Regions from separate parts of the Aerococcus sp. Group 1 genome, predicted to be linked through region 4. Evidence: predicted binding sites of a transcription regulator. Region 4 holds the regulator's gene; each other region holds the start of a gene.

Evidence for each region. Region 4 encodes CtsR, which represses protease genes until heat stress. Its sites were predicted from a motif close to TTGGTCAAAAAAGGTCAAANA; they were not measured.
Region 1: a site for CtsR is predicted at 2,098-2,118, ahead of clpB (ATP-dependent chaperone ClpB). Genes of this name have one in related genera too.
Region 2: a site for CtsR is predicted at 1,832-1,852, ahead of HMPREF9243_RS06800 (ATP-dependent Clp protease ATP-binding subunit). Genes of this name have one in related genera too.
Region 3: a site for CtsR is predicted at 3,324-3,344, ahead of clpP (ATP-dependent Clp endopeptidase proteolytic subunit ClpP). Genes of this name have one in related genera too.

What each region holds. Positions count from the first base shown of each region.
Region 1 is NC_015278.1:1,523,940-1,528,865, forward strand. Features, by position in the region: gene clpB (ATP-dependent chaperone ClpB) at 1-2,005, opposite strand, end outside; gene HMPREF9243_RS07170 (ATP-dependent Clp protease ATP-binding subunit) at 2,185-4,809, opposite strand; gene HMPREF9243_RS07175 (dihydrolipoamide acetyltransferase family protein) at 4,909-4,926, opposite strand, start outside.
Region 2 is NC_015278.1:1,444,295-1,449,220, forward strand. Features, by position in the region: gene ptsP (phosphoenolpyruvate--protein phosphotransferase) at 1-1,394, opposite strand, end outside; gene HMPREF9243_RS06795 (phosphocarrier protein HPr) at 1,396-1,662, opposite strand; gene HMPREF9243_RS06800 (ATP-dependent Clp protease ATP-binding subunit) at 1,953-4,142, shown strand; gene HMPREF9243_RS06805 (IS110 family transposase) at 4,415-4,926, shown strand, end outside.
Region 3 is NC_015278.1:1,324,653-1,329,578, forward strand. Features, by position in the region: gene HMPREF9243_RS10740 (phosphoglycerate kinase) at 1-262, opposite strand, end outside; gene gap (type I glyceraldehyde-3-phosphate dehydrogenase) at 361-1,359, opposite strand; gene HMPREF9243_RS06125 (sugar-binding transcriptional regulator) at 1,396-2,394, opposite strand; gene clpP (ATP-dependent Clp endopeptidase proteolytic subunit ClpP) at 2,679-3,281, opposite strand; tRNA gene HMPREF9243_RS06135 (tRNA-Arg) at 3,560-3,631, shown strand; gene HMPREF9243_RS10745 (hypothetical protein) at 4,021-4,338, shown strand; gene HMPREF9243_RS10330 (transposase) at 4,338-4,926, shown strand, end outside.
Region 4 is NC_015278.1:425,967-430,892, reverse strand. Features, by position in the region: gene HMPREF9243_RS02020 (2-dehydropantoate 2-reductase) at 1-33, opposite strand, end outside; gene HMPREF9243_RS02015 (hypothetical protein) at 269-481, opposite strand; gene HMPREF9243_RS02010 (ATP-dependent Clp protease ATP-binding subunit) at 548-3,067, opposite strand; gene HMPREF9243_RS02005 (CtsR family transcriptional regulator) at 3,098-3,556, opposite strand; gene HMPREF9243_RS02000 (cation diffusion facilitator family transporter) at 3,675-4,799, opposite strand.

The DNA.
Region 1 (4,926 bases), 980 kb from region 4:
CAGTTAATTGTCCCCCTTCTTCATAACCGATGTAACCAGGTGAAGCCCCTACTAAACGCGACACATTGGCTTTCTCCATGTATTCACTCATATCGATACGGATCATGTTATCTTCAGAGTCAAAGACTTGTTCAGCTAAAGCCTTAGCCAGTTCCGTCTTACCTACCCCGGTTGGTCCTAAGAAAAGGAAGGAACCTAGTGGCCGGTTAGGATCTTGGATGCCTGCCCGGGAACGAAGAACCGTATCCGTTACGCTGTTAACGGCTTGGTCTTGGCCGATGACCCGTACATGTAAGCGGTCAGCCAGGTCAAGTAATTTTTCCCGTTCATTTTGGGCTAGCTTAGTGACTGGAATACCGGTTTGGCGAGAGACCACTTCTTCAATTTGCTCCTCGGTTACCGATTCTTGGACCAGGCTCGGTTTACCGCTGGCTTCAGCTTCGTATTTTTCTTCCATATCTGCTAATTCTTTAGCCAACTTAGGTAGAGTCCCATGTTGCAATTGGGCAGCCTTTTCTAAGTCATAATTATTTTGCGCGATTTCAAGTTGCCGTTTAGCATCGTCAATTTCTTGGCGTTTATCTTGGATATGACTGAGGGAGGCTTTTTCATCTTCCCATTCCAAGGTCAGTTGGTTAGTCTTTTCACGGACTTCAGCTAATTCTTTTTGCAATTCTTCTAAGCGTTCCTTAGAAGCGGGATCATCTTCCTCTTTTAAGGCTTCTTCTTCAATTTCTAATTGTAATTGACGGCGCCGTTGTTGGTCGAGTTCCGTTGGCATGGAATTCATTTCTACCCGTATTTCAGCACTAGCCTCATCAACTAAGTCAATAGCCTTGTCAGGGAGGTAACGATCAGTGATATAACGGTCAGATAATTCAGCTGCGGTAACTAAGGCTTGGTCATGGATTTTAACGTGGTGGTGGTTTTCAAAACTTTCTCTCAAACCACGTAAGATCGAGATAGTATCTTCGACAGTTGGCTCATTAACGAGAACCTTTTGGAAACGACGCTCTAAAGCCTTATCAGTTTCCATGTATTCCCGGTATTCATCTAGGGTAGTCGCCCCAATACAGTGTAGTTCACCACGAGCTAACATAGGTTTTAAGAGGTTACCAGCATCCATAGCTCCTTCAGCCTTGCCCGCACCCACAATGGTGTGGATTTCATCAATAAAGAGGATGATTTCTCCGTCTGATTTCTTAATTTCGTTAAGCACCGCTTTTAGACGTTCTTCAAATTCACCCCTGTACTTGGCTCCAGCTAATAGGGAACCCATATCGAGGGAAAAGATGGTCTTATCACGCAGGTTACTTGGCACGTCACCCTTGACAATTCTTTGAGCCAAGCCTTCTACAATCGCGGTCTTACCAACACCCGGTTCCCCAATGAGGACAGGGTTATTCTTGGTCTTTCTAGAAAGAATCCGGATAACATCACGAATTTCATCATCGCGGCCAATGATAGGATCCATTTTACCTTCTCTAGCAATCGCGGTTAAGTCGCTCCCGTATTTTTCTAGGGAATCATAATTTTCTTCTGCGTTTTGAGAGGTCACGCGATCACCCTTTCTCAAATCTTTAATCTTGTCCTTGACTTGGTCATAGCTTGTATAATTACTTAACCACTTGGTCAGATCAAGATACTTTAATTTAAAAATGCTTAGTAATACAATTTCAGTTGACAAGTATTCATCTTGGAATTCTTGCGCCTCTTCTTGGGCAGTTTGCAATAGTTCTGCTAGGGAACGCGAAATACCTTGTCCGTATTGAACATTGCTGCCGTTCACTACAGCAATACTATCCAGTTCACGGTCAAGTTCCTTATCGAGTTCGTCCATTGGAATATTCATTTGATGATAAAAATTATAAGCAAATTGTCCAGGTTGTACTAATGCTTTGAAGAGATGCGGAATCGAGATTTCTTGATGATGTCTTGTCATCGCAATTTGTTGCGCATTTGCAAGAGCTTCTTGTAAACTTCTTGTCATTTCCATATTATTCATTCTCTTCGCTCCTTTGATTCATTCATTTTAAAGGTATCTTTTAACCTTTACATTGACTATTATAACATATTGGTCAGTATTGATCAATATATTTAGTCAAACTTAGTCAAATATTTTTAGATAACTTTCTTTGCCAAGACAAAAAAGAGCTGTGCTATCAACATCACAGCTCCTTACCTTTAATTATCTTCGACTTTAAAAATCACTTGCTCACTATCTGTATCATACAAGAGATCGACTTGGTCATGTGCCTTTATTTGTCCACTAATGATGCGTTCAGCAAAAGGCGTTTCCAAATATTTGCGAATGAAACGTTTTAAAGGCCGCGCCCCAAATTCAGGTTCATAAGCAGAGTCAGCTAAGTAATCCTTTAAGTCCTCTTGATAAGTTAGGAAGATATCTTGCTGACTTAAGCGGACTTTCAACTGGTCTAGGAGTTTCTCAACAATCGCCTCCATATTTTCTTTAGATAGGGCCGAAAAGAGAATCGTATCATCAATCCGGTTTAAAAATTCAGGTCGGAAATGTTCTTGGAGTTTCTTAGTTACTGCTTGACGAGCTCCATGCGATATCTCACTGTTTTTATGCTGAAGCATATCCGCAAGCAGAATATCCGAACCTAAATTACTGGTCATAATCAAAATAGTATTTTTGAAATCAATCACCTGACCCTGGTTATCTGTTAGCCGACCATCATCTAGAATTTGTAATAAGAGGTTAAAGACATCCCGGTGGGCCTTTTCAATTTCATCTAAAAGAATAACCGCATAGGGTTGTCTACGAACTGCTTCCGTCAATTGTCCCCCTTCTTCGTAACCAACATAGCCAGGGGGCGCCCCTACTAAACGCGCAACACTGTGCTTTTCCATATATTCACTCATGTCTAAACGGATAATTTTTTCTTCATCATTAAATAACTGATCAGCTAAGGCTTTAGCTAATTCCGTCTTTCCTACCCCAGTAGGCCCAAGGAATAAGAAAGAACCAATAGGTCGGTTAGGATCTTGGACATCGGCACGAGACCGTATAACTGCCTGACTAACGGCTTGAACAGCTGGATCTTGACCAACAATACGTTGGTGTAAGCGGCTAGCTAAATGCATTAATTTTTCCCGTTCATGTTCAGCCACTTGGGCCACAGGGATGCCGGTTTGTCTGGCAATCACTTTGGCCACATCATTCTTCCTTACCCAGGGATCTAATAAGGGACCATCACTACCCTCTAGAATGGCCTGATAATCTGCCTGAACTTGATCTATCACAGCTTCAAGTTGGGGAATATTTTCCTCTTTTAACAGCTTCACCTTTTGACTATCAAAAGCTTTTTGGGCTTGGTCCAAGTCTAAATGGGCTTGAAATAATTTTTGACGGTAACCTTGCCAGTCTTTGAGCAAGACTTTTTCTGCCTGCCATTGTTCTTCTAGCCTAGCTTCCTCATTTTGGGCACTTGCCTGAGCCTGCTGAAGTTTATCCTCTTCATCAACTTGTCCGTTTGAAGCGGTTTGCGCATTGGCTAAAGTTAGCTCCATATGATATCGCTCTTCTCTAGCTGCTAATAAACTAGCAGGCGCTTCTTTAAGAACCATACTTACTTCTGCACAAGCAATATCTAAGACATCGATGGCCTTATCCGGTAAGTAACGATCAGTCATATAGCGGTCACTCATAGTAACACTAGCTTCAATAGCAGAATCATCAATGAAGACCTTGTGGTAGTCTTCGTGTTGGGCTTGTAAGCCTCTAAGAATCGCCTGGCTTTCATCAAGAGTGGGTTGGTCAACGAGTATTCGTTGAAAACGGCGGTCAAGGGCACGGTCCTTTTCAAAGTATTGGTGATACTCCTGGTGGGTGGTCGCCCCAATACAGTGAATTTCACCTCGAGCTAACATAGGCTTGAGTAAGTTTCCAGCGTCCATAGCACCTTCTGTCTTTCCAGCTCCCACAATCGTATGAATTTCATCAATAAAGAGAATGATTTTTCCTTGTGAGCTTCTCACTTCATCGAGTACTGCTTTTAGGCGTTCTTCAAAATCACCACGATACTTGGCACCTGCAATCAAGGCTCCAATGTCTAAAGCCATAACAATAGTGTCCTTTAAACTTGAAGGCAGCTTGTCTTCCTCAATATGCTGGACTAAGCCTTCGACTAAGGCCGTTTTACCGACACCAGCTTCGCCAATGAGGAGGGGGTTATTCTTTGACCGCCGCGATAGGATGAGCACCATATCAGCCAATTCTTTTTCCCTTCCAATAATGGGATCCATTTCATCCGCGCGATAGCTGGCATTTAAATTTCGGGCATACTTGGATAAGGCCGGAAAGGATAAGCTCACATCATCTCTATCAACCGTCCGCCTTTCTTGATAATCGGCTAATTTTTTATGGGCACTCGCTCGGTTAACATAATTATTTAACCAATGGGTCAGTTCATTGTTTTTCAGGTCAAAGAGGGCCAATAAGAGGTCCTGACTAGCGATTTCGTTAGCGTGTCGCTTTTCTTGGTAGTTTTCTGCCCCTTGGAGCAGGTCGCCGAGTTGTTTTGAAAATTGCTGACCATAGTTAAGATTCTTGCCATAGTCGCTACCTATACGTGACAACTCGCGATTAATTTCCGCCTGCATGGCCTTCATCGGCACATTGAGAGACTTTAAGAAACGATAGATAAAGCCATTTTGATCTTCGATTAAATAGTTAAAGACATGGGCAATGGCGATGTTTTTATGTTTTTTCTTAATGGCCAAATTTTCTGCTTGTTTTAAGGCCGTTTCTATATTTTCAGCCAAACGTTTTTTACTATTAACCATTTTTTCCCTCCTTTACCTACCTATAAAAAATGAGAAGGCTGCGACTTCTGTCCCAGCCCTCTCCTGCTATCTCGGTCCAACGGATAGTCATTATGCTTCTTATAGCAATAAGCTATA
Region 2 (4,926 bases), 1.0 Mb from region 4:
CGGTCAGCCGCCATGGTGTATTGGATCAAGTCGTTGGTACCTATACTAAAGAAGTCAACTTCTTTGGCAAATTGATCTGCTAAAACAGCTGCTGCTGGGATTTCAATCATAATCCCTACTTGGATGTTATCTGCGACTTCAACGCCCTCGTCAATTAATTTTTGACGTTCTTCCTCATATAGGGCTTTGGCTTGACGCCATTCTTCTAAAGTGGCTACCATTGGGAACATAATGCTTAATTTCCCATAAGCGGAAGCACGTAGAAGTGCCCGTAATTGGGTCCGGAACATATCCGTTTCTCTTAAGCAAATCCGGATAGCACGGTAACCCAAGAAAGGATTCAACTCTTCTGGTAAGGGTAAATAAGGGAGTTTCTTATCCCCACCAATATCCATAGTCCGGATAACCACATTCTTACCATTAAGAGATTCTAAAACTTCCTTATAAGCTTCAAACTGTTCTTCTTCAGTTGGGAAGTGGTCTGAATCCATATAGAGGAACTCTGTCCGATAAAGTCCCACACCTTCAGCCCCATTTTCATGGACACCAGGTAGGTCTTTTGGTGAACCGATATTGGCAACAATTTCAAACTGTTTACCATCTTTGGTTAGAGAATCCGCATCTTTTAAGCTTTCCCATTCAAGTTTTTGTTTTTGATAAGCCTTAGCTTTGTCCTTATAGCTATCAACAGTGGCTTGGTCTGGATTAATTAAAACTTCCCCTTCAAATCCGTCGACGATGACTAAGTCACCATCACTAACCGCTTCTGAAGCAGAAGTGGTCCCAACAACAGCAGCAACTTCTAAGCTACGAGCCATAATTGCTGAGTGGGATGTCCGTCCTCCAATATCAGTAACAAATCCTTTAACATATTTGTTTAATTGTGCCGTATCACTCGGAGTTAAATCAGGAGCAATAACAATTGCATCCTCATCAATTAAACTCAAGTTAGGAATTTTTGCACCGATTAAATGCGCGATCAGCCGATCGGTAACATCTTTAATATCCGCTGCACGTTCTTGCATATAAGGATTATCTTCCATGGCCTTGAAGATAGCAATAAAGCCATCAGCCGTTTGGCGCACAGCAGTTTGAGCATCAAGATTTTCATCTTTGATTTTTTGTTGGTAAGTCGCGATCATTTCTGGGTCATCTAGCATTTGTAAATGAGCATCAAAAACGCCTGCTTCTTCTTCAGATAGACGTTCTTGAGCAATCACTTTTATCTTAGCAATCTCAATACGACTATCGTCAATAGCCTTAGTTAAGCGGTCAATTTCCGCATCAGCATCTTCTACTTTTCCTTCTTCAAAGGATAAGTCAGGTTGTTCCAAAAGAAAGGCCTTAGCAATGGCGTAACCATCACTAGCCCCAATTCCTTTCAACTTTTCCATGTTATTCTGACAACCCTTCACTTTTCATGGTTTCTTGAATAGCTGCCATTGCTTCTTCTTCATCTTCACCTTCAACAGAGATGGTTACATCTGCACCTTGGCCTACTCCTAAGGACATTACACCCATGATGGATTTCAAGTTAACAGATTTACCTTTATATTCTAAGTTAATATCAGATTTAAATTTGCTTGCAGTTTGCACAAGTAAGGTTGCTGGACGAGCATGGATACCAGTTTCTGCAGTAATATTAAAGTCTTGAGTTTTCATTATTATAATCTCCTTTTTTTAAATCTACGTAATTTGACGACTTTCCCAACTATCGCTTAAAAGAAAAGAAAACCGTTACATTAATAATGTACCATTTTTTAAGCATGGTGACAACTACTTAATTAAATTCTCCTTGGCTTTAGCATGGGAAAACAAGCTTTATGACTTGAATGTCAAACATGGTCAATGTATAATAACTATTGAAGGTCAATGTTTATCAAAAAGGTGTTTTTACAATACATGTATATTAAAAATATTGGCCAATTTCTTAAGAAAGGAGCGTGGCACTATTGAAATGCCAACGTTGTAACCAACGCGAAGCTGCCATTCACATGTATGCGAATATTAACGGTCAAAGGCAGGCCATTAACCTTTGCCAACCTTGTTATGCAGAGATAATTCGCAACCAATCTCAAGCTGGGAAAAGCAATAATGACAATAATTCATGGGGAAACCTCTATGAGCTTCTTAGACAAATGCAAGATAAAGGGCCCCATAATGCTAACGGCCAAGAGCCTCCCCACCATCCTAATGATGGCCAGGGAAATAGCTTGTTGGCTAATTATGGAACCAACATGACTGAATTGGCTCGCCAAGGCAAGTACGACCCGGTAATTGGCCGTGACCAAGAAATAAATCGGGTAATCGAAATTCTCAACCGTCGAACCAAAAATAATCCTGTCCTCATCGGAGAAGCTGGTGTAGGTAAGACGGCAGTTGTGGAAGGTTTAGCCCAAAAAATAGTGGCTAAAGAAGTTCCTGAAAAGCTACAAAATAAGGAAGTTATTAGTTTAGATGTGGCTTCCTTAGTCCAAGGTACTGGGGTTCGGGGCCAATTTGAAGAAAAAATGCAAGCCCTGATTAAAGAAGTCTCTTCCAATCAATCAATCATTCTATTTATTGACGAAATCCATGAAATTGTGGGGGCAGGAACAGCCGATAATTCATCAATGGATGCTGGCAACATCTTAAAACCTGCCTTGGCCCGGGGCGAAATGCAATTAGTTGGGGCAACAACCCTAAATGAATTCCGTCGTATCGAAAAAGATGGCGCACTGGCTCGCCGCTTACAACCGGTTCAAGTGGATGAGCCTTCGGTGGAAGAAGCCATCACTATTATCAAGGGTCTAGCCGACCAATACCAAAAATTCCACCATGTTCACTTTACTGACCAAGCCTTAGAAGCAACGGTTACCCTGTCTAATCGTTATATCCAAGACCGGCAATTACCTGATAAGGCCATCGACCTACTTGATGAAGCGGGCTCTAAGAAAAACTTAACCATTCCCTTCTTGGATAAGGAGGCCTTAGAAGATCAGATTCAAGAATTAGAAAAATTAAAGGAAATGGCTACCGATGCGGAAGACTATGAGAAGGCGGCCTATTACCGCGACCAATTAAAGAAATATAAGGATATGGCCGCTAATAATGAAGCTGTTGTTGAACAAGTCCCAACGATCACCGTCGAAGACATCGAAGAATTAGTGGAAGCTAAAACCGGTATCCCCGTTGGCCAGTTACAAGACCAAGAACAAAGCAATTTATTGCAACTTGAGGATGAACTCAAGGAGACAATTATCGGCCAAGATCCTGCTGTCGAAAAAGTATCAGCAGCAATCCGGCGTAACCGTGTGGGCTTCCACCCAGGTAATAAACCCATTGCTTCCTTCCTATTTGTGGGGCCAACGGGTGTCGGCAAGACAGAATTAGCCCGTCAGCTTGCTAAGCAACTCTTTGGTAGTGAAGAAGCAATGATCCGCTTTGACATGTCTGAATACATGGAAAAACACAGTGTCTCTAAGATGATCGGTTCACCACCCGGCTATGTCGGCTATGACGAAGCTGGCCAATTAACCGAGCAAGTCAGACGGCAACCTTATTCCCTCATTCTCTTAGATGAAGTGGAAAAAGCCCATCCTGATGTTCTCAACCTCTTCCTACAAATCATGGAAGACGGTCGACTTACTGATGCACAAGGTCGGACGGTTTCCTTTAAAGATACCCTTATCATCATGACTTCCAATGCCGGAACGGGTAACGTTGAAGCTAGCGTCGGTTTTGCCGCTAGTCAACAAGGGAAAAACCAATCTGTCTTGGACCAATTGGATAATTACTTTAAACCTGAATTCATGAACCGCTTCGACGGCATCATCGAATTCCAACCGCTGACCAAGGAAGAATTGATTCAAATTGTCGACCACATGCTCACCAGCATGAACAAATTACTCAAGGGACAAAAAATCTGCATTGCCATTGACGACCAAGTGAAAGAAGCTATTGTTGAACTAGGCTATGACCCCAAACTGGGTGCCCGCCCATTAAGACGGGTCATCCAAGAACAAATTGAAAACCAAGTCGCGGACCTATACTTAAAGGATCCAAGCATTAGCTATGTCCACTTTAGCGTGGATGATTCTGGCAACATTGTTGTTAATGAGAGTGAAAATAGTCAGGCCATTGAAGAAGCAGACGTCGATTGATCAAATAGTTCTTTTTACAAACATACTAAGATTAGCTCGAAGGTAAATCGACGGATTTATCTTCGAGCTATTTCTATTTTCAGATATAGTGTAAGTGAAAGGATAATCCGGACAAACTCTCAAGGGCTAGGAGCCCGAATTAAAAAACGGATTCTTTCACTCTTGTTTTTAATTTTGGTTTAAGTATGTTGAGCTGTGAGCTCGTGTTTAGGAAATTAGGATAAGAACAATGAAGTGAAAATCTTTCAAACCATTACGAAAGGAAGCTAGAAATGACTAAGTATTTATATGCATTTGATGTTTCCAAAGGAAAAGCGACACAAGTTCTGTATAAAAATAATAGATGTATTGAGGAAAGCCTTTTGGAATTCACTCGTAAGGGATTTGAAGAACTGTTACAGAATATCCAACAGATCTCTGGGGAAGTGACTCTTGCTTTTGAAACGACAGGTATCTATTCAAAGCCACTTGAACGATTTTGTCACAAAAATCATTTAACTTACCACAGTTTGAATCCTTTAGAAGTGTACAATCGAACTAATGGTTTGACATTAAGAAGAAATAAAACAGACCAAGCAGATGCTCATAAATTGGCACAAATCATGTCAATTTTTAACTTTCAACCTTCGGTAAGGAAAGAGCTTCGCTATGAAGAAATGAAGCGCATGAATGCTTATTATTTAGAACTACAAGAAGGTATCGACAGACTCTATGTTAAGTTTTTAGAAGGTATCTATCTTTGCTTTCCTGGTATCGAAAAAGTTTTCTCTAAATTAAAAAATGA
Region 3 (4,926 bases), 900 kb from region 4:
TTTGCCCTAAGAGTTCTTCTAAGTGTTTGGCTACGGGAGCAAGGGACTTGTCTTTTTTATCTTCTTCACTTTTGACTTTGCCTAAGTGGGAAAATAAAATCAATTTCCCGCCTTGCTCAATGACATACTTAATCGTTGGTAGGGCTTGGACCATACGATTATCATCGGTAATTTCTCCATCCTTCATAGGGACATTGAAGTCAACCCGCATTAAAATCTTTTTACCTTGGACATTAACATCTTTTACAGTTTCTTTTGCCATATTCATTTCTCCTTTTTCTATCACTTAGAAAAAAGGCAGGGAGCGTCTGACTCCCCGCCTTTACATGGATAGACGCTTTTATTAAACGTTAGCGTTTATTATAACTTAGCGAAGTATTCTAAGGTACGAACTAATTGTGAAGTATATGACATTTCGTTGTCATACCATGCAGCAGTCTTCACTAATTGCTTACCGTCAACGTCCATAACTTTAGTTAGGGTTGCATCGAATAAGGAACCATAAGTCATACCTACAATATCTGAAGAAACGATTTCGTCTTCGTTGTAACCGAAGGATTCGTTAGCAGCAGCCTTCATAGCAGCGTTAACTTCTTCAACAGTTACATTCTTTTCAAGAACAGTGAAGAATTCTGTAATTGAACCTGCTTTAACAGGAACACGTTGTGCAGAACCATCTAATTTGCCATTTAATTCTGGTAACACTTGGCCAACAGCTTTTGCAGCACCGGTAGTGTTAGGAATAATGTTTTCTGCAGCAGCACGTGCACGACGGAAGTCCCCTTTACGGTGTGGAGCATCCAAGGTGTTTTGGTCACCTGTGTAAGCATGGATAGTAGACATTAAACCTTCAACAATACCAAAGTTCTTGTTAATAGCATCTGCTAAAGGTGCTAAACAGTTAGTGGTACATGAAGCACCAGAAATAACAGTTTCATCCCCTGTTAAGATTTCGTGGTTGGTGTTGTAAACGATAGTTGGAATATCTGCTCCACCTGGTGCAGTAATAACAACTTTCTTAGCTCCACCTTTTAAGTGTAGTTCAGCTTTTTCTTTTGATGCAAAGAAACCAGTAGCTTCAAGAACAACTTCTACACCTAAGTCACCCCAAGGAATTTCAGCTGGGTCTGGATGAGACATAACTTTAACTTCTTTACCGTTTACTTTGAAGGCGTCATCTAAAACCTCAATTTCACCATTGAAACGACCATGAGTGGTGTCATATTTCAATAAGTGAGCTAACATTTTTGAGTCAGTTAAATCATTGATTGCAACTACTTCTAAACCTTCAACATCTTGGATACGACGGAAAGCTAAACGTCCGATACGTCCAAAACCATTAATACCTACTTTTACCATATTAATAATTTTCCTCCTTCGGAAATAAAAATATTTTTAATGAGTTTCCTCATTTAAAACCTGATTACTTACCCCTAAATCTGTCACTAAGACAAAATTAAAGGGTGCGAGTTTTGCAAAAGCTTGAATGGCTTTTGCTTTAGCACGTCCGCCAGCAATTAGAATGGGATATTGAATATCCTTTATCTGATCTAATTGTAAACCAATACGGGGCATTTGATAAACTATTTCACCCTCTTTGGTGTAAAAACACCCGAATGCTTCACCAATAGCTCCTTTAGCAAGGATTTTATCAATCAATTCTGCTGAAAAACCCCGTCTTTGGGCCATGATTCTAGCATCACCAACACTAAATAATAAAGCATCAGTCCGCTTTAAAATATTTAATGTTGCTTGAATGGAGGGCTCTTTTACCAATAAATCTCTCGTTTCTTCAGTAAGAACATCAGGAACATAGAGAGAATTAGTGGTCCCGTTTAAGCGGTGTGCGAGTTGGTCACTAATTGTATTTGCCTGAATCGCCACCGAATCGCCCATGCCACCACGGGCAGGAACAATCGTAAAATGCCGATTCTTAGTTAAGACTTTACGGTTTAAGCTTTTAGCAACCTCGAGTATTGTCGAGCCGCCTGAAACAGCCACCGTAATGTATCCTTCTGGCAAAGTATTGGCTAAATAGTTAGATAGGAAAACCCCTATTTGCGCCAAGGTACTGTTTTCTTCATCAAGATTACTCTCAATAATATGTACCTCATCGATACCTAGTTGCTTTTCTAAGCGTTGTTCCTTAGCAAATAAACTAGAATCTTCATGGAGCATTTCACGAGCGAAAGCTAAAGCTTCCTCACCCTTAGCGGTGATAACCATTCCATTTCTAGTGGAATCTAGTAACCCTTCTTTTTTAAGGATATTCGTTTCACGCCGGAGTGGTCGCTCAGTCATGTCTAACTTCTTTGCCAAAATTTGACGACCAATAGGTTGAAAGCGTAAGACCATTTGTAAAATTTGCATCCTTTTTTTAAAGAGGTCTTCCAATTCAGGAACCACTTTAAGGATTCTACTGTAAACGGCTTTCATGACATTCAACTTTCTATTGCATGGACTTTTATTGTCCGTCATGCCTTTTTTTGACCAACATAGTGCAAAAAAATTTGAGCAGTTCTATCTGCTATTCATTTTTCTACATTAGTAGTATAACAAGAATATCATGCAGCCGCAAGCATTTTGCAGTGAAAACCCAAATTTTATAAAAACCGAGTGTACTTACTTAAGCTACACTCGGTAATCATTCTGTATATGTCTTGTAAGGCTTTAAGATACTATTCTTGACCTTTTAGTCCTTGGTTAGAAGCCATGATTTCATCAATGATGCCATAGTCTTTAGCTTCTTTGGCAGTCATCCAGTAATCACGGTCCATATCTTTTTCTACTTTGTCGATATCTTGACCAGAACGTTCAGCAATAATTTCTTTTAAGGTTTGCTTGGTTTGCAAGATATGACGAGCTGAGATTTCAATTTCAGTGGCTTGACCTTGAACACCACCTAAAGGTTGGTGAATAAGCACTTCAGAATGCGGTAAGGCATAACGTTTCCCTTTTGTGCCGCCAATTAATAGGATTGAGCCCATAGAAGCTGCTAAACCAGTGACTATAGTGACAACATCGGCATTAACAAATTGCATAGTGTCATAAATTGCCATCCCGGCAGTTACTGATCCCCCTGGACTATTAATGTAAATATAGATATCTTTATCGTTATCTTGAGCATCTAAAAAAAGTAATTGGGCAATAACACTGTTTGCCATATCATCATTAACTTCTCCACTGAGCATAATAATACGGTCTTTCAGTAAGCGTGAATAAATATCATAAGCGCGTTCGCCACGAGGTGATTGTTCAATCACTGTAGGTACTAAATTCATTTAATTTCCTCCTTTTTCAACTTCCTAACCATTATAACCTTAATAGTCAATATAGGTCAATAGATAAACTTATTAGCCTACAAGTAACTATTAAAAGTAAACTAGCTATTAATGCCTTTACAAACAGGACTAATCGATCTTTTTTATACTTTACCTGATTTTTCCGCTTAGTTTATTTTAATTATAGTAAGGAATCATTAACAGTTACACTACTAGGATTTTTTCAAGAAATGTCTTAACAAAAGTAGGTTATATGTGCTATAATATATTCATTGCTTGCACCCATAGTGTAATGGATATCACGTAAGATTCCGGTTCTTGAGATGGGGGTTCGATTCCCTCTGGGTGCGTAATTAGTTCCTAGGACTTTCAAATAGTTTTTAGAAAAAGTTGATTTAACAGCATTTACAACTTAATTATGAATAATAGTTAACCTCTAATTTTACTCCTCATGGGGCAAAATCTTACATCTCCTATCGCTGAGATAGTAAATCCAAATTAGTATTATTTAGTAATTGCCCTATGTGGGCTTTTTTTGATTTTTTTATCCCAAAATTATTAAGAAAAGACCTATCCACTAACTAAGGTAATCCTTAGCTAGGGACAGGTCTTTTTGGTTCTATAATATTTGGTGTTGATGGGAGCCAACGGCTCTTCATTGGCACCATTTTTTGATACACAAAAAGCCATGGAAGGCCTATACTGAAAATACAATCCAAAACACAGAAAGGCGGATTCCATGACTCAATCTAATTGTATACAAAATCTCTTTAATATAAAAGATGAAAATATTGAAATTGAAGATAGAGTAGTGGAGGAAAAGAAAAATAATATCATTCATAAGGTTATTTTTGGAACCTTAACTAACCATCCTTCTCACTGTTCCCATTGCGGACATATCAACGAATCACAAGCTGATATCGTTAAAAATGGATTTTATTCAAGCGATATCTTACTAACGACCATTAATGGAGGTCAACCCGTTACTTTGCGTCTTAAAAAGCAACATTTTTTTGTAAGCACTGCCAAAGGACTTTTAATACTGAAACGCCCATAGTGGCAGCTAATTGCTATATTTCTAAAGCGCTAAAAACTGCGATTACTTTTGCTCTTAGTGAAACGATAGCGATGACTCTTATCGGTAAACAACACAATGTTTCTGTATCGACGGTGATTCGTCTTCTAGAAGAAAGAGGGAAAGCATTACTACCTAAATTTAATTATTTGCCCCAGTGCCTTTCTTTTGATGAATTTAAATCAGTGAAAAATGTTAGTGGCGCGATGAGCTTTATTTTTATTGATCCCCTAAACCATCGGTTAATTGATATTGTTGAAAATCGACAAAAGAACGAATTAATCCACTACTTTATGCGTTTTTCTTACAAAAGTCGACAAGCTGTCAAAATAGTTACGATTGATATGTATAGCCCTTATATTGAAGTTATCCGCGCTTGTTTCCCTAATGCAAAGATACTATTTGATCGTTTTCACGTTATTCAACATCTTAATCTGGCAATCAACTCCGTACGTATTCAACTGATGAATCATATTCGCTATCAATCACCACGTGATTATCGCAAATTAAAACAGTTATGGAAGTTACCTTTAAAAAATGAATGGGAACTTGACTATAAAAACTTATATA
Region 4 (4,926 bases):
CATACCACCGGCACCTAATATAACAATTTTCATCGTTTTTCCTCCTTCACTGTTTGTCAAATACAATGTGTTAAAAATTACTTTTATCTATTGTAGCACGGATCGAGCCATTTAGAAAAAGCTTTTATTAATAATAAAAAATTCTTTATGAAATGCTCATTAAGAGTAAAATTAACCACCCTAACAAAAAAGCGGGATGACCGCGTCATCACCGCTTTTTAAGTAAAGGATTCGTTTTTAGCTCTTTAAGGCTCTAACTGGTGAGCCTTTAGGCAAAACGTTCTACCCATTCAGGTAAATCCAATTGATCAACTTGTTTTGCTAGACGTTTTCCTTGCTTTTGAGCCTTGTTAGAAACATCGTCCCAAGCCTTGCTTAGGGTTTGATTTTGGTCTTCTTCATACATTGCTAAGGCAACAACGGCTGTAATCGCAGCAGCTGTTCCTAAACCAATTAACACTAATTTTGTTGTCTTGTCCATAGTAACCCTCCTCTTTTTTAGCTTGTCTTTATCATACACTAAAAGCGATATAAAGTCTTCTTTGGACTATCCTAGGGACAGGCTTTCCTCCACTTTTTCCAGATCAGCCTGGCTTTCACTGCCGTCGCCATGTTTAGTACGGATGTAGAAAGTGCCTTGGCGGCTGCCTACTTGAAGGCTGTCCCCAGCTTGGACCTTTCCTTCAATCAAGAGGTCACTCAGAGCATCTTCAATTTGCCGTTGGATGAGGCGGCGAACGGGCCGGGCACCCATTTCTGGGTCATAACCGTCCTTAGCCAATTGCTTAATGGCCCCATTGGTAAAGCGCAAGGTCAAGCCTTGTTCTTCCACTTGTTGGCTAATTTGGTCGGTAAATTTGCGGACAATATCCTTCAAGTTGTCTTGACTTAGGGCGTGGAAGACAATCACTTCATCCACCCGGTTAAGAAACTCCGGTCTAAAGGTCTTCTTCAAGGCTTCCATTATCCGTTTCTTCATGCTTTGATAGTCTTTTTGTTGGTTATCTTGGCCAAAGCCGACCAGTTTTTCATCCCGTAATTCAGTGGCCCCAATATTAGAGGTCATGATGACTACCGTATTTCTAAAGTCCACCATCCGACCCTTACTATCGGTGATATAACCGTCATCAAGGACTTGAAGTAAGAGGTCAAAGACATCAGGATGGGCCTTTTCAATTTCATCGAAGAGGACAATGGAATAGGGGTGTTGACGAATTTTCTCGGTCAGTTGACCCCCTTCTTCATAGCCAACATAACCGGGTGCAGACCCTATCATCCGGCTGGAAGAATATTTCTCCATGTATTCAGACATATCTAAACGAATCAGAGCCTCTTCCGAACCAAAAAGGGTTTCGGCAAAGGTCTTGGCCAATTCGGTTTTCCCAACTCCCGTTGGCCCTAGGAACATAAAGGAACCGATGGGCCGGTTTCTTTGTCCCAAACCACTGCGCGACCGTTTAATGGCCCGGGCTACCGCATTGACCGCTTCATCTTGTCCCTTGACCCGGTCATGGAGGCGGTCTTCTAAGTGGATCAAGCGTTCATTATCACTTTGACTCAATTCTTGAACTGGAATACCGGTCCAAGAATGAATCAAGTTTTGCACGTCTTGACTGGTCAAACTTAAGTCGTAGCTGTCTTGATTGTCCTGGTCGCCTTCGTCTGTTTCCAAGCGACTAAGTTCTCTGACTAGGTTCGCTTGTTGGGCATGGACCGCGGCCGCCTTTTGAAAGGCCTGGTTACGGACATGGTATTCTTTTTCTTGGTTGAGGCGCTTCAATTCCTGTTCGATTTGGAATTTTTTCCGGCGACCACTATTGGCTACTGGATTGTCCAGCCGCTTAGTAGCCGCCGCTTCGTCCATAACATCAATGGCCTTATCTGGTAAGAAGCGGTCCGATAAGTAACGGGAGCTTAAACGCACACAGGTGGTAATGCTCTCATCAGGAATAGCGACTTGGTGATGTTTTTCATAGGCAGGCCGGATCCCTTTAAGGATTTCTTCAGTCTCCTCTAATGTGGGTTCTTCAACTAAAATCTTAGCAAAACGTCTTTCCAAGGCAGCATCTTTTTCGATGTATTTTTGATATTCGTTGAGGGTTGTAGCCCCGATCAGTTGAACTTGTCCCCGGCTGAGGGCAGGTTTTAGGAGGTTTGAGGCATCAATGGCTCCTTCAGCTCCCCCAGCCCCTATAATGGTATGAATTTCATCGATAAAGAGAATAATATTACCTTGGTCTTCAATTTCTTCAATTAAATGCTTCATGCGGTCTTCAAATTCACCGCGGTACTTAGTCCCAGCAACTAAAGAGCCGATATCTAAGACCATGAGTCGTTTATCCAGCATGTTTTCTGGGACTTGCTGTTGGCTCATTTGGATGGCTAAGGCTTCGACAATAGCGGTCTTACCGACCCCAGGTTCACCAACCAGGACCGGGTTATTCTTGGTCCGACGGCTTAAGACCTGCATGAGCCGACGCATTTCTTGCTGGCGACCGATCACAGGGTCCAGCTTGCCGTCCTTAGCGGCTTGGGTCAGGTCCTTAGCAATACTGTCCAAGGTTGGGGTCTTGCTTTTGCTTTGCTTACCCAGCGGCTTTTTGGTCCGGTTCCTAACTGGTTCTTTTTGTCCCAGCATCTGATAGACATCACTACGCAAACGATTAACATCTATATCGAGATTTTTCAGCAGGCGGTTGGCCAGGGTTTCCTCATTGATGAGGGCGAGTAATAAGTGCTCGGTACCAATTAAGGAAGCCTGCATAGACTTGGCCAAGTCTTTGGCTTGGTTCAAGACGTCTTGCATGCGTGGGGAAAACTGCACATAGTCTTCCTGGCTCTTGGCTGAATCGCTGGTCCCGTAGCCGGTCACAAATTCAATCTCTTCACGAAGACTCTCATAACTTGGCAAGTAATCGCTTAAAACGGCATGAGCAACACCTTCACTTTCGCGGTATAAGCCCAAAAGCATATGCTCGCTACCAATGGCTGGATGACGGAAGTATTCAGCTTCTTCTTTGGCAAATCCAATCGCGGTCTTGGCTTTTTCAGTATAGATGTCTTTCATAGTTGTCTCCTTTTCTAATTACCGGAGTAATTAGTGATATTTCAAATGTTCTAGCATGTTCCTAAGTATCACTGCGCGGACACGGTCCGGGGATTTGAAATTAGACATGACTTGCTTGTCAATGGCTGAGTGCATAATAGCGGCCTCGCTCTCGCTGAGCAGCTCATTCTTCATCAAATTGGTGAGAATTGATACAGCATCGCGCAAGGAAATGTCGTTGCCTACTAGGCTAATCATATTATCGATATAGTCCGCATCGTCGATAATATTCAATTTCATAATTCTGATATAGCCACCACCACCCCGTTTACTTTCGACTTGATAGCCTTGCTTGGGGGTAAAACGCGTATTAATCACATAATTAATCTGGGAAGGCACGCACTCAAAGCGGTCAGCAATTTCACTCCGTCTGATTTCGACCCGTTCAGTATCTTGAAGCACCTCTTTGAGATAGGCCTCAATAATATCTGACATATTCCGGTTGCTCATGTCCTCACCTCCTTCACTAATTATTGACTAACTTTGACTAATATACTTTAATAATAAGCAAAAAAAGGGATGAGGTCAACTATTTAATTCACTAATAGCGACCTCATCAGGCTTTGACCTAGTTATGTTGGCTACTTTCTCTTTGGATAAAGTGGTCAGGATCGTAAACCGTGTCAATGGTTATATGATTTATATTATATTTTGCCACTAAGGAGCGGATTTTTTGTTTGAGGTCTTCTTGTTCATCAGCGGTTAAGCGACAAGTCAGGACGGTGACACTGGCCATATGTTGTTCCCCATCAGTTGACCAGATATGTAAGTGGGACAAACCATCAATATCATCGTCTAAGGCTAAGATTTGTTGACCAATGACTTGGGGGTCGATGCCTTCAGGAACCGCTTGGAGGAAAATCTTAGAAATATTAAGGAAACGTGGGAAACTTTGGCTGATAATCCAAACCGCAGTCAGAATCGACAAGAGTGGGTCAAGGAAATACCAATTGGTAAAGCGTAAGACCACTGAAAGAATCAAGATGGCTACCCAGCCGAGGACATCTTCTAGGAGGTGGAGGTTGAGTAATTGTTCATTGGCTGACTGACCCTTATGCATCATCCAAGAGCAGTAACCATTAACCACCACTGCGAAAATGGCTACCCAGAACATTCCCGTCACATGAACCGGTTCAGGATTAAAAAGCTTAGGAATCGAAGTGATTAAAATAAAGGCCGATCCGAATAATAGAAAGACCGCTGTAATCAGTCCCCCTAAGAGGGAAAAGCGGCGGTAACCGTAGGAATAGCGGTTATCAGCTTCACGGTCAGAAATTTTTTCAAAAAACCAGGCAATAGCAATGGCTAGAACGTCTCCCGAGTCGTGGACAGCATCAGATAGGATGGCCGCACTGTTTAGGGCCCAACCAAAGAAGGCCTCAAAGACGGTAAAGAAGGCATTTAAGATGAGAACTATGCGCATCTTCTTGGCCGTTTCCTGGGTATTCTTAAAACGAAGTTGTTTGGCCTTATCTAATTCCAACTCTGCTGGGTCAAGAGCGACCAGGGAGAACTGTTCAAAGGCTAAAAAGCGACGTAGGTAAAGTAATTCTTCCTGGCGGTGCAAACGGACAATATCCTTGTCCAATTCAATCGCAAAGCCCTTGTCCTGGTTAAGGTCTTGGATTTGATGGGCCAGCCAATCATATTGGCTTTGACTTTCGATACCGACAATCCTGTAAAGTGTTTCCATGTTTTCACTCTCCTTATAATACCCTATTATATCATCATTTTCTTCCAGCACAAACATTAACTACGCGTGTAGTCCCAAGTTTTTAAGTAAATTTAATTAATCGTTAAATAAAGTAGACCCCTATAAA